Regions from separate parts of the Streptomyces sp. NBC_00448 genome, predicted to be linked through region 1. Evidence: riboswitches for the same ligand, from Rfam matches in the RefSeq annotation. Region 1 holds a riboswitch; each other region holds the start of a gene.

Region 1 (3,775 bases):
GCCGGAAGGACTCGGTGGCCCAGGCCAGGTACGCGGGACGGTCGGCGGCCCGCAGCGGCAGGGTCTCGCGCAGCGCGGGCTCGTCGACCTGGATCACCGAAGTGCCGGCCGCCTCCAGGTCGGTGACCTCGTCGCGCAGCGCGAGGGCGACCTGGCGGCCGGTGTCGCCGAGCGGCTGGTCGTCGCGGACGAAGGACCAGGCGAGCATGGTGACCGGCCCGGTGAGCATGCCCTTGACCGGGCGCGAGGTGAGCGACTGGGCGTAGCTCGTCCAGCGCACGGTCATCGGCTCGGGCCGGGAGATGTCGCCGGCCAGGATCGGCGGGCGGACGTAGCGGGTGCCGTAGGACTGCACCCAGCCGTGCTGGGTGGCGAGGTAGCCGGTGAGCTGCTCGGCGAAGTACTGCACCATGTCGTTGCGTTCGGGCTCGCCGTGCACCAGGACGTCGAGGCCGGTCTGCTCCTGGAAGGCGATCACCTCGCCGATCTCGGTCCTGATCCGCTCCTCGTAGCCGGACCGTTCGATCCGGCCGGCCCGCAGGTCGGCGCGGGCGGCGCGCAGTTCGCCGGTCTGCGGGAACGACCCGATGGTGGTCGTCGGCAGCAGCGGCAGCCCGAGGTGGGCGCGCTGGGCGGCGGCGCGCTGCGGGTACGCCTGGGCGCGGCGGCCGTCGGCGTCGGTGACGGCCGCGACCCTGGCGCGTACCGCCGGGTCGCGGGTGATCGGCGAGGCCGCGCGGGAGGCCAGGTCGGCCCGGTTGGCGGCGATCTGCGCGGCGATGGCGTCGGTGCCCTGCGCCAGGCCCTTGGCGAGCGTGACGATCTCGGCGGTCTTCTGCCGGGCGAAGGCGAGCCAGCGCAGCACCTGCGGGTCGATGTCCTGTTCGGGCGCGGTGTCCAGCGGCACGTGCAGCAGGGAGCAGGAGGCGGCCACGTCGACCTGGCCGGCGAGGCCGAGCAGGGTGGCCAGGGTGGACAGCGACTTCTCGTAGTCGTTGATCCAGATGTTGCGGCCGTTGACGACGCCGGCCACCAGCCGCTTGCCGGGCAGCCCGCCGACGGCGGCGAGGTCGTCGAGGTTGGCGGCGGCCGCGCCGGTGAAGTCGACGGCCAGGCCGTCGATCGGGGCCCTCACCAGGATCGGCAGCGCCTCGCCGAGCCGGTCGAAGTAGGAGGCGACGAGCAGCTTCGGCCGGTCGGTGAGGGTGCCCAGCTCGCGGTAGGCGCGGGCGGCGGCGTCCAGCTCCGCGGGCGTACGGTCCTGGACCAGGGCGGGCTCGTCGAGCTGCACCCACTGGGCGCCGGCGGCCCGCAGGTCGGCGAGCACCTCGGCGTACACCGGCAGCAGCCGGTCCAGCAGGGTCAGCGGTTCGAAGTCGGCCGGCACCCCGGGGGCGGGCTTGGCGAGCAGCAGGTAGGTGACGGGGCCGACGAGCACCGGCCGCGGGATGTGCCCGAGCGCGAGGGCCTCCCGCAGCTCGCCGACCTGCTTGGCGGAGTCGGCGGCGAAGACCGTGTTCGGGCCCAACTCGGGCACCAGGTAGTGGTAGTTGGTGTCGAACCACTTCGTCATCTCCAGCGGCGCCACGTCCTGGGTGCCGCGGGCCATCGCGAAGTAGCTGTTGAGCGGGTCGGCACCGACGGCGGCACGGTGCCGCTCGGGGACGGCGCCGACCATGACGCTGGTGTCCAGGACGTGGTCGTAGTACGAGAAGTCGCCGGTGGGCACCTCGCGGACGCCGGCGTCGGCGAGCTGCCGCCAGTTGGCGCGGCGCAGTCCGGCCGCGGTCTCCCGGAGGGCGTCCGCGGTGACACGGCCCTTCCAGTAGCCCTCGACGGCCTTCTTCAGTTCCCGGTGCTGTCCCTGGCGGGGGTAGCCGTACACGGTGGCCCGTGCTGCCGCGGCTGCGGGCTTTGCTGACACGGAAATCTCCTTCGCGAGATGTCTCCCTGGCATCCCGGAGACGGGACGCGGACGCGAAGGCGGCGAACAGGACGGACCGAACACGCCCGATTCGAGGACGCTCCACCGCCTGATATGTGCGCCGACCCGCCCACGAGGTCACCGGGACATCCGCACGCGATCGGTCGCGTACGGGCAACGGGCAGGTCTTCGGACTCGTGGGCACGCCTGCCGGGGCAGGCACCTACTGGCCGTCGCTTCCCAGGTCCGCGCCGCGGACCCAGTGCTGATGACGGCGATCGTTCCCACTTACCGCTGCGGGGCAGTCCCGGATTCCCACCGGGTTCCCTCTTACGACGCGCCTACCTGGCGGGCAGGGCGAACCAGCTGCACCCGCCAGCCTAGATCGCCCGCGTGCCTTTGGCTCGGCACTGCTCACATCCCGGAACGTGCCAGGGGTGATCCGGCCCGCTGGGCAGCAGGCACGGGCCGCCCCGGCCGAATGTCGGACTTTGCCGATCCCGTCGCACCCCCGACCGTACGCGGGCGATCCGCGCACAAGGGGTCAGCTACGCAAGGGAGCCCATACACGACCGATACGTGACCGACGCGTCACCGACCGTGTCCGCCCGGCCGCGGCGGGCCGTCGATGCCGGCTTCGTAGACCGTCAGCGGCATCGGCGCGCCCTCCAGCGCCGCCGGGCCGGCGGACTCGGTGAGCGGCCGTGGATCGGACGGCCGCACCCCCAACTCCTCGGCCAGTTCCCGGCGCAACGTCTCCCTCGGCTCCTCGCCGGGGTCGGGCTTTCCCCCGGGCAGATGGAAGACGTCGGGGGCCGCGCGCTTGCTCACCAGCAGAAGGCGCCCCTCCCGAAGCGCTGTCGCGGCCACCACGATCACCGGGGTCCTGTCCCTCGCGCACCGGCGGGCCCGGCGTGCCGTTCTCCTGCTTCATACGCCCCGGTTCTCGCTGCGGCCCCCAGTGCGGTGCCGCCGCCCCCTTCCGGGCGGCGCCGGTACCCGCAGACGGGTGAGTGCCTCGCACGTTCGGGTCAACACGGCGATTTATCCTAGTTGTTGGATATTGTGCGGCGTACGTTCGGCGGTGCCCATGCGTCTCCCCGCACATCTGGAACAGGAGAAGTCCTTTGGCGACATCCGCTGCTCTTCCCACCCTCCGCAGCCGCATCATCGTCGGCGCGAGCGCGCTGACCACCGCTGTGGCGCTCGGCACCACGCTGCTCGGCGCGACGGCCGCCCAGGCCGCCACCCCGGCCCGCCCGTACGGCACCGTCGTCGCCGGTGCCGGCGTCGTCCAGCGCCAGTTCCCCAGCACGGACTCGTCCGTGAAGGGCTCGCTCGCCTACCACCAGCAGGTCGGCCTGCGCTGCAAGGTCCACGCCCAGAACATCGAGGGCAACGACATCTGGTACCTGCTGCGCGACAACTCCAACTGGGTCTCGGCGAAGTACGTGGACAACACCGGCACCGTGGACCTGTGCAAGGACGTCCTGCGCAGCAGCACCGCCGTGATGAACGCGGTGCCGAAGGGCGCCAAGGGCTGACCGTCCTACGGTGTACGGGCATCCCGGAGCCGCGGCAGGTCCCGCGCGCGGCTCCGGGCCGCCACGTCGGGTTCCCCGCGTTCGCCGGGTTCCGCGCGTTCGCCGAGTTCCCCCGTTCCCCGCGTTCGGCGCGCGACCGGCGTACCCGAGCCCGCTGTCGGGAGCCCTGGCGGCGGCCGGTCAGTCGGAGTTCAGCCACACCAGCGTCGCGGGGCCGTCCGGTGTGATCACCGGTACCCATGCCTCGTCGGCCGCACCGAACCGGCTGTCGTCCAGCCGCAGGGGGTGCGGCTCCTCGCTGATCCCG
Region 2 (3,775 bases), 1.5 Mb from region 1:
GGGCACCCGCCCGTACAGCACCGCCAGCGCCAGGTACGGGGACAGCAGCCGCGCCACCAGGCCGAGATGGACCACCGACGCGGCCACCCGTTCCTCGACCGCCTCCGCCGGCTGCCCGCCGCCCGCGGCCAGCACCCCCCGTACGGCGGCCACCCGGGCGGCCAGCACCCCGCTTCCGCCGGGCGGGTCGGCCGGGTCGGCCGGGTCGGGCAGTTCGGCGAGTTCGGCCATCGACCGCCACACGCCCGGGCCTTCGCCGGCCGCCTCGGCCCTCTCAGCCGCCTGGACCGGCTCGACCGCCTTGATCGCCTTGATCGCCTCGACCGCGAAGAACGGCCCCAGCTCCGCCAGGGCCGCTCTCACGTCATCGTCGTTCACCGCGCCACCATGTCACCGAGGGACCGGGTGGCCGTGCACGGCGCGCGCCGTCACGCCTTGACCGGGTCGGCGCGGGGCGCCCGGACGGTCCGGCCGGCCGGCGCCGGGCTCAGCACCCGCTCCGCCAGCGGCCCGAAGACCAGCCCGATCGCCGACCAGAGCAGCAACTGCGCGGCCACCGAGTAGAACCGGAACTTGAACAGCACGTCCGCCGGGAAGCCCGGGTAGACGATCCGGCCGTGCGGGTCGGTGAGCGGCACCGGTGTCTCGGTGCCGTGGTTGCCGTACTGCTCGCGGTTGGTGGCGAGATGGCCCAGCGCCGGCAGCAGGCCGATCACCACGCCGATCACGACCAGGAAGGCCGCGCCGGCGAGCAGCGTGGCGTTCCACGTGCCGAACCGCTCCTGGAGCCGCCGTCCCAGCCACACCGCCAGGGCGAGCAGCGTGATCGAGCAGACCACCATGATCAGGTAGAGCCCGGTGCGGGCCTTGATGGTGTCCTCGTGCCCGATCGCCGGCGGGTTCGCCGGGTACTTCACGAACGGCACCAGGTAGAAGCCGAGGAAGCCGCCGCCGGCCACCAGCAGCGCCAGGGTGCGCGGCCGGACGTTGCCGACCCGGCCCAGGCACACCGTGTACACCACCGCGAAGATGGCGCCCATCGCGGCGCCGAAGAGGATCAGCCCCACGCCGATGCCGACGTCGGCCTGCACGGTGCGGCTGAACAGGTCGGGGCCGGCCGGGGAGGCCGGCAGGCCCGCGGCCTTGTCGAGGGCGTTCTGCGCCGCGTCCCGCCCGCTCTCGTAGTCGATCGCCTTGTTGATCTGCGGTTCGGCGAAGATCCGGGCGAAGACGAACGCGAGCAGCCCCGCGATCGCGCCGGCGAGCACGCCGCGCAGTACGAGTCGCTTCTCCATGTCGAGTTGTCCGCCTGCCGTGAGAGCCGTCAGTGGCAGGGGAAACCGAGGAAGTGCCGCGCGTCGTGCACGAACTCGTGGATGTGCATGTCCCTGCCGAACACGGAGACCGCGCCCTGGTCGACGCCGATGAAGTAGTACACGGCGAGCGCGAGGATCGTGGTGCCGGCCAGCCAGAGCACGGCCTTGGAGACGGGCAGGACGACCGGCGTGGCGTCGGACGACGTGTGGGTGGACAGAGAACTCACGGTGGTGCCTCCTTCGGGGATGCTGCGTCCCTCGGTCATATGGGGCTTCGTGACGGCGAAGTGTCTGACTTCCCGGAACGCCCCTGGAGGCGACCGGGTACACAGTGGCGCGACCGCGCCGGATTCCCACCGGCTTCCTCACACCTTCACGAACCATCAGCGTACGGGCGTCAGAATGTGCACGTCAACGCATGTCACGTGCCCTTCGCCACACGGCGGGCCGGCTGCTCCCGATCCGGATACGGGAGCCTGAGACCCGCCGTCAGCTCGCCGACCAGCGACGCCACTTGATCCACTTCGATCAGGAAGCCGTCGTGCCCGTACGGCGAGCGGACTGTCCGCATCCGGTCCGCGCCCGCGATGCCCGCCGCCAACTCCCGCTGCTGCGCGAGTGGATAGAGCCGGTCGGAGTCCACCCCGGCCACCAGCGTCGGTGCCGTCACGCGGCGCAGCGCCGCCGCGGTGCCGCCCCGCCCCCGCCCGACGTCGTGCGCGTTCATCGCCTCGGTCAGTACCACGTAGCTGCCCGCGTCGAACCTGCGGACCAGTTTGTCCGCGTGGTGGTCGAGATACGACTCGACCGCGTACCGGCCGCCGTGCCAAGGGCGTTCGGCGTGCTGCGCGGCGCGGCCGAACCGCTCCCGCAGCTCGGGCTCGCTGCGGTAGGTCAGGTGCGCCAGCCGCCGGGCCTGCCCGAGCCCGGCGTGCGGGCCGCCGCCGGGGGCCGCGTCGTGGTAGTCGCCGCCGTGCCAGCCCGGGTCCGCCCTGATCGCCCGGAGCTGCACCGACGCCCACCCGATCTGCTCGGCGCTCGCCGCCGCCGGGCAGGCGAGCAGCAGCAGCGACCCGACCCGCTCCGGCCGGCCCACCGCCCACTCCAGCGCCCGCATCCCGCCCATCGACCCGCCGACCACCAGCGCCCACCGCTCGACGCCCAGCGCGTCCGCCAACGACGCCTCCGCCGCGACCTGGTCGCGCTGGGTCAGGAACGGGAAGGCGCTGCCCCACCGGCGGCCGTCCGGCCGCGCGGACGCCGGGCCGGTGCTGCCCTGGCAGCCGCCCAGGACGTTCGGCGCCACCACGAAGAAGCGGTCGGTGTCCAGCGCGAGGCCGGGCCCGACCAGCCCGTCCCACCACCCGGCGGTCGGATGGCCGGGTCCGGCCGGACCCGCGACATGGCTGTCACCGGTCAGCGCGTGCAGCACCAGCACCGCGTTCGACGCGTCGGGCGCGAGGTGCCCCCACGTCTCGTACGCCAGCCGCACGCCCGGCAGTGCACCGCCCGCCTCCAGCGGCAGCGGGTGGGAGAGCGGGTGCCAGCGGCGCCGCCCGGGCGGGTCCCCCTGCCGCCACGCCCCGGAGGCGGGCGGCAGGGGGACCTCCGCGGCCGTGCGCCCCGGCACGGTCAGGACGCGCCCTTGGCCGCGCGGAACCCGGCGTCCAGATCCGCCTTGAGGTCCGCGACGTTCTCGATGCCGACCGACAGCCGCACCAGGCCGGCCGAGGTGCCGGTGGCCGCCAACTGCTCCTCGTCCAGCTGGCTGTGCGTGGTGGAGGCCGGGTGGATGATCAGGCTGCGCACGTCGCCGATGTTCGCCAGATGGCTGAAGAGCCGCACCGCGTCCACGAAGCGCTTGCCCGCCTCCGCTCCGTCGCGCAGCTCGAAGGCGAGGACCGCGCCCGCGCCGCGCGGCAGGTAGCGCTGCCCGGCTTCGTACCAGGCGCTGGACGGCAGGCCCGGGTAGTGCACCACCGCGACCTCGTCGCGTGCCTGGAGCCACTCCGCGAGCTCCTGCGCGTTCGCGGAGTGCCGCTCCAGCCGCAGCGACAGCGTCTCGACGCCCTGGAGCAGCAGGAACGCCGAGTGCGGCGACAGCGCGGGACCCAGGTCGCGCAGCAGCTGCACGCGCAGCTTGATCGCGTACGCCCCCGGGCCGAGCGCCGGCCAGTACTCCAGCCCGTGGTAGCTCGGGTCGGGCGTGCTGAAGTCGGGGAAGCGGTCGGCGTGCGCCCCGAAGTCGAAGGTGCCGCCGTCGACGACCACACCGGCGATGGTGGTGCCGTGGCCGCCGAGGAACTTCGTCGCGGAGTGCACCACGATGTCCGCGCCGTGTCGCAGCGGCTGGAGCAGGTACGGCGTCGGCACCGTGTTGTCCACGATCAGCGGCACCCCCTCGGCGTGCGCCGCGTCCGCCACCGCCCGCACGTCCAGCACGTTCCCGCGCGGGTTGC
Region 3 (3,775 bases), 5.7 Mb from region 1:
GCCCACCGGGCAGCCGGTGCGGGCGGCGGCGTCGGCGTACGGCAGTCCCAGCAGTTGGGTGAGCACGAACGCCTCCCGGCGCACGCGGTCCACGGTGTGCAGCAGGTCGAGAAGTGCGACGCCCTCGTCGAAGCCGGGCGGGTGGGCGGGTTGCGCGCGCTCGGCGGACGCCAGCCAGTCGTCGGTACCTGACAGCTGGGGCCGGGCCGCGTCGTAGCGGTAGCGGTCGACCACGACCCGGCGGGCGATGGACAGCAGCCAGGTGCGGGCGCAGGAGCGTCCCGCGAACCGGGGCAGGCTCGCCAGCGCCCGCAGATAGGTCTCCTGGGTGAGGTCGTCGGCTGACGAGGAGTCCGCGGTCAGGTAGGTGACGAAGCGCCGCACGTCGCCGCGGGTGGCCCGCACGAAGTGCTCGATCGCTTCCTTGTCGCCGCTGCCCGCGGCCAGGGCCCAGGCAGTCACCTGGGAGTCGTCGCGTGCGACCGGTGAGCGGTCGCCCCGGGGTTTCCGGGCAGGTGTCATCTTCTCGGGTCCTTCGCTCGTGCGGGACCGGCCGTGTCACGGCACGCGGTCCCGCCGACGGACAGCCCGCCACGTGTCCTCGACGCTGCTACGAGCGCGGGACGTAACACGCGGTGACGTATGCGCGAACACGCTTACGGAACAGGCGTGTTGCCCGGCGGGCCGACGGGATCAGAGTCCGGCACGCTCCGCGCGGCCTCGCGGCGCCCGAGGGCGAGGGAGACGACAGGGCATACCGGCGCTGCGCCCGTCGAGCCGGCCGAGCAGCCGGTCAGATGGCGGGCGCCTGTCAGATCTGGACGACGAGAGACGGCGGCCCACGCCGCACCACGGCATGCCGCAGAATCCCTTCCGCGGGCCGAAGCCGAGGGGGCCCGTCCGCACGAACGCCGGGCACAGGCGGCAGCACAACGCCGCACACCGCAAGGACGTACCGCAGCGGGGCAGCCAGCACCCACGCCAGCGAGCGGACCATCCGGTAGAGGGCGACCTCGCCCCGCCACATCCACAGGCCGCACACCAGCGCGACGGCGGCGTGCAGCATGAGCATCCCCAGGGACCACTCGTGCATGTCCATACCGCCGCCCGGTCCCACCGTGGACCCCATGGCACCGGAACCGGTGGCTGAACCCGCCATACCCGGCATGGATGCCATGGACGCCATACCGCCCATACCCGTGGCGGGCATCGCCGGGTCCGATACCGCCGTCGCCGAAGCGCCGACAACCAACTGCCCGAGCATGAAGACGCAGTGCAGCGCGAGTTGAGTGGCCACGCTACCGCCGAGGATGACCCGCGCACCACGCTGCTTCCCAGTGGCCCACCACGCCATGGCGGTGACTCCGGCGAACGCGTACAGCAGCGCCCACACCGGCACGCCGGTGCCGGACATCATCGCGTGCCCGAGCCCGCTCACCGCCGTGCACACGGCCGCGAACACGGCCGAGCGCAGGACGCGGAGAGTGGGCATGCGAGCCATACCGACATCGTGCCAGCAGGCCGGCCACATGACGCCACTGGGGCAAGCACCGCGCCGTCCGACAAATCCGTCGGCCCACGGCAGTCCAGCCGCCGGGCCTCCCACCCTTCCTGCGACCCCATTGCAATTGTCAGACGTGCGCATCTACGCTGACCCGGCCGTGGTGCTCGGGAAGTCGGTGTGACGCCGACGCGGCCCTCGCCACTGTGATCGGGAAGTCATCGTGCTCGTTCCGCCCCGGACGGGATGGACGCCACTGGCCGCTTCGGCGACCGGGAAGGCGGAGCACGACGGCGTCGGACCCGTAAGCCAGGAGACCGGCCACGGCACGCACGACGAACTGTCCACGAGGTGCTGGAGAGGCTGCCCCCGCCATGACGCTGCCCGAAAACCCGTCCCTGCCGGCCGGAACGCCCGTGGGGGCGGCCTCCCCCGGGCCCGTCGTCCGCCGCTTCGAACGCGCCGACTGGATACGCACCGGCGTCCTGTTGGCCGCTATCGTCCTCCTGCACGTCGTGGCCTTCGCCATCCTGGTGACGATGGTCGCGCCGCACCACTACACCGTCGGCAAGCAGGCGTTCGGCGTCGGCCTCGGCGTCACCGCCTACACCCTCGGCATGCGCCACGCGTTCGACGCGGACCACATCGCGGCGATCGACAACACCACCCGCAAGTTGATGGCCGACGGGCAGCGGCCGGTCTCAGTCGGCTTCTGGTTCGCCCTCGGCCACTCCAGCATCGTCATCGCCATGGCGAGCCTGATCGCGGGCGGCGCCAAGATCGCCGGCACCCTCTTGAACGAGAACTCCGACGCCCACATCACCCTCGGTGTCATCGGCACCAGCGTGTCGGGGACCTTCCTCTACCTCATCGCCGCCCTCAACCTTGTCGCCCTGGTCGGCATCTACCGCGTCTTCAAGGAGATGCGCGCCGGCAACTTCGACGAGCACGAACTCGAGAAGCACCTGGACAACCGGGGCTTCATGAACCGCCTGCTCGGCCGCCTCACCAAGTCGGTCCGCCACCCCGGCCAGATGTACCCGATCGGCGTGCTGTTCGGCCTCGGCTTCGACACCGCCACCGAGGTCGCCCTCATGGTCATGGCCGGCTCCGGAGCCGCCGCCGGCCTGCCCTGGTACGCGGTCCTCTGCCTGCCGCTGCTGTTCGCCGCCGGCATGAGCCTGTTCGACACCCTCGACGGCACCTTCATGAACTTCGCCTACCACTGGGCGTTCTCCAATCCGGTCCGCAAGGTCTACTACAACCTCACCATCACCGGCCTGTCCATCGCCGTCGCCTTCGTCATCGGCACCATCGAACTCGTCGGCGTCCTCCACGACAACGCCGGCTTCAAGAACTCCCTCACCGACTGGATCGCCGCCATCAACCTCGACAACGTGGGCTACATCATCGTCGGCCTCTTCGTCGTCGTCTGGGGCTGTGCCCTGACCTACTGGCGACTGGCGAAGGTCGAACACCGCTGGGGAGGAGCGGCGCGTGGCGGCGCCGGAGGAGCCGGCACGGCACCTTGATCACACCCGCCCACCGTCCTCAAAGACGACGAGCTCGCCCTGTTCCCTGGCCGCGCCCACGGCGAGCCGAGGCAACCGCCGTCAATTGCTGCTGGCCATTGAAGCGCACGACAATCCCTCGGACAGGACGGCCCTCGTTCCGATGGTGAAGAAGACCCAGCACAATCACCAGGCCGCACGACTCCCCGGCGACATCCAACTCTGGCTCGCCGACAGCGGGTACGCTTCTGCCGCGTCCTTCGAGGCCCTCGCCAACCTCCCGCTACTGGTCTCGGTCACCAGCGATGCCGACCAGGCAGGATTTCCCGCGAAACGTCAGCAGGCCCCTGCCGGCCAGCAGGACATGGCGGCCCGCCTCGCCACCCCCACAGGACGGGCCCAGTACCGTCAACGCAGTGCCCTGGTCGAGCCGGGATTCGCCCAGATCTTCCAACGCTTCGGACGACACCTCAACTACCGCGGCCGCCAGGCGGTGGACGCCGAGATCAAGCTCCTCGGCACGGTGCACAACCTCAACAAGCTCATCAATCACACGCCCAAGAAGCACTCTTGACCTTCACCGGGCAGGAGCCGTGCGACAGCCTCGCTGTCGTCGCGCGGATGTTGCGAAACCCTCGCCGCACCCGGGCGGGCGTCAACTTGTGTGGAGGTAGTGGGCGTTCCCATGGGCGGCGCAGGTCCGTCGCGGCTGGTCGGGCGAGCCATAGCTGGGTGTGTGCGGCGATGATCAACATCGTCCACA
Region 4 (3,775 bases), 390 kb from region 1:
CAGCACCACCAGGTCGGCGTCGGCGAGTTCGTCCGGGCGATCCACGAACCGCACCACCACACCGGGCTCGGCGGCGAGCGCGTCGAGGTCGGTGAAGTTCGACATCAGTGGAAGCGCGGCCACCGCCACCCGCAACACCTCGTCGCCGTACGGCGCTTCGACCGCGGACTCGCGCACGGCTCCGCGCAGCGACACCCGCAGCCCGTCCTCCTCGTCGATGCCCAGGCCGTGGGCGAAGGGGAGCACGCCGAGGGTGGGGCGGCCGGTGAGGCCGCGCAGCATGTCCAGGCCCGGCTGGAGCAGGGACACGTCGCCGCGGAACTTGTTCACCAGGTACCCCGCGACCAGTCGCTGGTCCTCCGGCGCGAGCAGCGCCGTCGTGCCGTAGAACGACGCGAAGACGCCGCCGCGGTCGATGTCGCCGACCACCATCACCGGCAGCCCGGCGCTCCTGGCCACGGCCATGTTGACGATGTCGGTGCGGCGCAGGTTGATCTCGGCGGGGCTGCCCGCGCCCTCGCAGATCACGGCGTCATGGCCGCGGCCCAGCTCCTCCAGGCACTCCACCACGGTGCCCAGCAACTCGGCCTGCCGGCCGCCGTGGTAGCCGCGGGCGCTCAGCTCGCCGACCGGCTTGCCCAGCACCACCACCTGGCTGCTGTGTTCGCCGCCGGGCTTGAGCAGCACCGGGTTCATCAGCGCCGACGGCTCCACCCGGGCGGCCTGCGCCTGCATCGCCTGCGCCCGGCCGATCTCGGCGCCCTCCCGGGTGACGTACGAGTTGAGCGACATGTTCTGGCCCTTGAACGGCGCGACCCGCAGGCCCTGCCGGGTCAGCCACCGGCAGATCCCGGCGGTCACCACGCTCTTGCCGGTGTCCGAGCCGGTCCCGGCGACCAGCAACCCCTTCACGCCGTGCCTCCCTCGGTCGTGGCCGCGGGCGCCGCCCGGCGCGCTCCGCGTGCCGCCGACAGCAGCACCGACGCGCCCAGCGCCAGCGCGCCGACCCGGCGGGACAGCCGGACCGCGCGCCGGATGTCGGCCGGCGCGGGCGGGCGGAACCCGGCGCCCAGCACCGGGCGGTGCTCGGTGCGGCCGCCGTACGACAGGGTGCCGCCCAGCCGCAGCCGCAGCGCCCCCGCGAATGCGGCCTCGACCGGGCCCGCGTTGGGCGAGGGGTGGCGCGGCCCGTCGCGCCTCGCGGTGGCCAGTGCGGTCCGCGGATACGGTCCGGCCAGCGCGGCGAGCCCGGCGGTGAGCCGGGCGCCCGGGTAGCCGACGGCGTCGTCCAGCCGCGCGGCGGCCCACCCGAACCGCAGGTGGCGCGGGGAGCGGTGGCCGACCATCGCGTCCAGGGTGTTGGCGGCGCGGAAGCCGACCAGCCCGGGCACACCGGCCAGGCCGCCCCACACGAGCGCGCCGACCACCGCGTCCGAGGTGTTCTCCGCGACCGACTCCACGACCGCGCGGGCGATCGCGTCGGCGTCCAGCGCGGCCGGGTCCCGCCCGCACAGGTGCGGCAGCCGGGCGCGGGCGGCGGCCACGTCCCCCGCCTCCAGCGCCGCGCCGATGGTGCGGGCCTCCCGTGCGAGCGAGGTGCCGCCGAGTACGGACCAGGTGGTGGCGGCGGTCAGCGCTACGGACAGCGCAGGGCGGCCGCGCACCGCCCGCTCCGTCAGCGCGGCGGCGGCCACGGCGCCGCCGACGCACAGCGCCGCGTACGCGGTTCCGGTGCCTCGGTCGTCGCGCCACAGCCGCTTCTCCAGGGCCCCCGCGGCCCGCCCGAACCCGGCCACCGGGTGGCCGCGGCGCGGGTCGCCGATCAGGAGGTCGCCGAGGAAGCCGAGCGTGGCGCCGTATGCGAAGGCGCGGTCGGCACGGGTCATGTCCGGGTCGTCTCGGCGGCCGAACGGCCGGCGGCCTGCGTGCAGGGCATCGCGAAGTCCTCACTCAGGGTCCGCGCCCTGGCTCGACGTGACCGGCGGTGAGAGTCTCCTGGCTCCCGGATCTACGCACTCCCGGGCCTTCCAGCCGGGCGAACCGGCCGTGACCTACAGGGTCGGGAGTGCACTCCCCGGTGACAGTGGCGGGACCGCGTCGGATTCGCACCGACTTCCTCTCCTGCCGCCGTATGGCTCCCGGCAGTTCACCACGCCCGCGGAAAGCCCGTCAACCGACCCCCCGAGTGCCCCTGCCTGCGGATTCAGGGACCACCTCCCGGTGGCGGGCTGCCCGCGCCGTTCTCCCCCAGAGCTTCGGCTGGGAGGTACCCCCACGCGGCCCTTGGGTAGCTGCGGCTTCCTCCGCGAAAAGAGCGCCACAAACCCAGGCGAGGCTCTGGGCGGAGAACTCCGCGAGCAGCAGGCCACCGGCCTGCGCGTCCCCGAAGGGGCGCGGGGAACTGCGCGACAAGCCACCGTGGACCGCGAGATGAACGTCGACCGCAAGGGGCAGGGCCTGGGGGCGCCAGGGGAGGGAGCCGCACTCACGTAGGGCGCGGCCCCCCGCAGGGCTACCCGGCGATGAGGTGGATTCCGTAGGCGACGGCGGCAGCACATGCGGCGAAACAGACATACGCACCGGTGCGGGTGAGCACCGCGGTGCCGCCGGTACCGCCCCGCCGGGACAACCCGACGATCCCGAGCGTGAAGACGCCCACGAGGCCGACCGTGGACAGGAGGGTGACGGCGAAGACCGTGCCGAGCGCGTGCCAGTCGATGCTCATGACGTGCCCTTTCAGACCGTGGTGGGAGTGGAGGCGGCAGGCGGCACGACGGCGGGGATCACCGGGCCGGCGGGCGGCACGTCGGGGGAGGGGGTGTGCGCGGGAGGCGCGGGAACGGCGGGAGCCGCCGTGGTGTCGGCGACGGTCACCGGGACGATCTGGACGGCCGGTACGGCCGGGGCGGATATGGGGGCGGGCGCCTCCGCGGCCGCAGCCTCCTGCGTCGTGGCCACCGCACCCACGGGCTCGTTGACGTTCGCGTGCGTGACCGGCTTGCGGCGGGCCGCCGTACGGACCACCACGCACACCGCGAGGCCGAGCACCCCGACCGTGGTGACACCCCAGGTGCCGCGGTCGGCGAGGTAGGCGGCGCCGCCCGCGACCAGGCCGGCCGCCGGCAGGGTCAGCCCCCAGGCGGCGACCATCCGCCCGGCGGTGCCCCAGCGGACCACCGCCCCGGTGCGGCCGAGCCCGGCGCCCAGTACCGACCCGGTGCAGACCTGGGTGGTGGACAGCGCGAAGCCGAGGTGGGAGGAGGCGAGGATGGTCGCCGCGGCGCCGGTCTGCGCCGCGAAACCCTGCTGCGGCTGGATGTCGGTGATGCCGCGGCCGACGGTGCGGATGATCCGCCAGCCGCCGATGTAGGTGCCGAGCGCTATGGCGGTGCCGGCGGAGCAGATGACCCACAGCGGCGGGTTGGAGCCGGGGGCCAGCGAGCCGCCGGCGATGAGCGTGAGGGTGATGACGCCCATGGTCTTCTGGGCGTCGTTGGTGCCGTGCGCGAGCGAGACGAGCCCGGCGGAGGCGATCTGCCCGGCCCGGTAGCCGCGCGAGGTGGCTGCGGGATCGGCGTTACGGCCGAGCCGGTAGGTGAGCCGGGTGGCGAGCATCGAGGCGAGTCCGGCCACGACGGGCGCGGCGACCGCCGGGATGATCACCTTGGTGACGACCGCGTCACCATTGACGCCGTGGGCGCCGACCGAGACGAGGGTGGCGCCGATCAGTCCGCCGAAGAGGGCGTGCGAGGAGCTGGAGGGGAGCCCGGCCAGC

The links. A riboswitch is a leader RNA that binds a small molecule or an ion and turns the genes downstream of it on or off. The one in region 1 is predicted to bind cobalamin.
Region 2: it holds a riboswitch for cobalamin, as region 1 does, so the genes downstream of both, OG370_RS01725 (CbtB domain-containing protein) here and metE (5-methyltetrahydropteroyltriglutamate--homocysteine S-methyltransferase) in region 1, are expected to answer to the same signal.
Region 3: it holds a riboswitch for cobalamin, as region 1 does, so the genes downstream of both, OG370_RS32705 (HoxN/HupN/NixA family nickel/cobalt transporter) here and metE (5-methyltetrahydropteroyltriglutamate--homocysteine S-methyltransferase) in region 1, are expected to answer to the same signal.
Region 4: it holds a riboswitch for cobalamin, as region 1 does, so the genes downstream of both, OG370_RS09780 (cobalamin biosynthesis protein) here and metE (5-methyltetrahydropteroyltriglutamate--homocysteine S-methyltransferase) in region 1, are expected to answer to the same signal.

What each region holds. Positions count from the first base shown of each region.
Region 1 covers NZ_CP107913.1:1,898,603-1,902,377, reverse strand. Annotated here, with positions in the region: gene metE (5-methyltetrahydropteroyltriglutamate--homocysteine S-methyltransferase) at 1-1,924, opposite strand, end outside; cobalamin riboswitch at 2,088-2,306, opposite strand; gene OG370_RS08010 (NUDIX domain-containing protein) at 2,516-2,794, opposite strand; gene OG370_RS08005 (SH3 domain-containing protein) at 3,052-3,468, shown strand; gene OG370_RS08000 (DUF6210 family protein) at 3,649-3,775, opposite strand, start outside.
Region 2 covers NZ_CP107913.1:368,455-372,229, reverse strand. Annotated here, with positions in the region: gene OG370_RS01735 ((2Fe-2S)-binding protein) at 1-378, opposite strand, end outside; gene OG370_RS01730 (CbtA family protein) at 429-1,295, opposite strand; gene OG370_RS01725 (CbtB domain-containing protein) at 1,325-1,543, opposite strand; cobalamin riboswitch at 1,581-1,706, opposite strand; gene metX (homoserine O-acetyltransferase MetX) at 1,738-2,952, opposite strand; gene OG370_RS01715 (bifunctional o-acetylhomoserine/o-acetylserine sulfhydrylase) at 2,949-3,775, opposite strand, start outside.
Region 3 covers NZ_CP107913.1:7,599,347-7,603,121, reverse strand. Annotated here, with positions in the region: gene OG370_RS32715 (sigma-70 family RNA polymerase sigma factor) at 1-522, opposite strand, end outside; gene OG370_RS32710 (hypothetical protein) at 812-1,501, opposite strand; cobalamin riboswitch at 1,646-1,841, shown strand; gene OG370_RS32705 (HoxN/HupN/NixA family nickel/cobalt transporter) at 1,876-3,033, shown strand; gene OG370_RS32700 (transposase) at 2,999-3,586, shown strand; partial or broken gene OG370_RS32695 (NF041680 family putative transposase) at 3,585-3,775, opposite strand, start outside.
Region 4 covers NZ_CP107913.1:2,284,414-2,288,188, reverse strand. Annotated here, with positions in the region: gene OG370_RS09785 (cobyric acid synthase) at 1-912, opposite strand, end outside; gene OG370_RS09780 (cobalamin biosynthesis protein) at 909-1,886, opposite strand; cobalamin riboswitch at 1,989-2,119, opposite strand; gene OG370_RS09775 (hypothetical protein) at 2,513-2,725, opposite strand; gene OG370_RS09770 (inorganic phosphate transporter) at 2,737-3,775, opposite strand, start outside.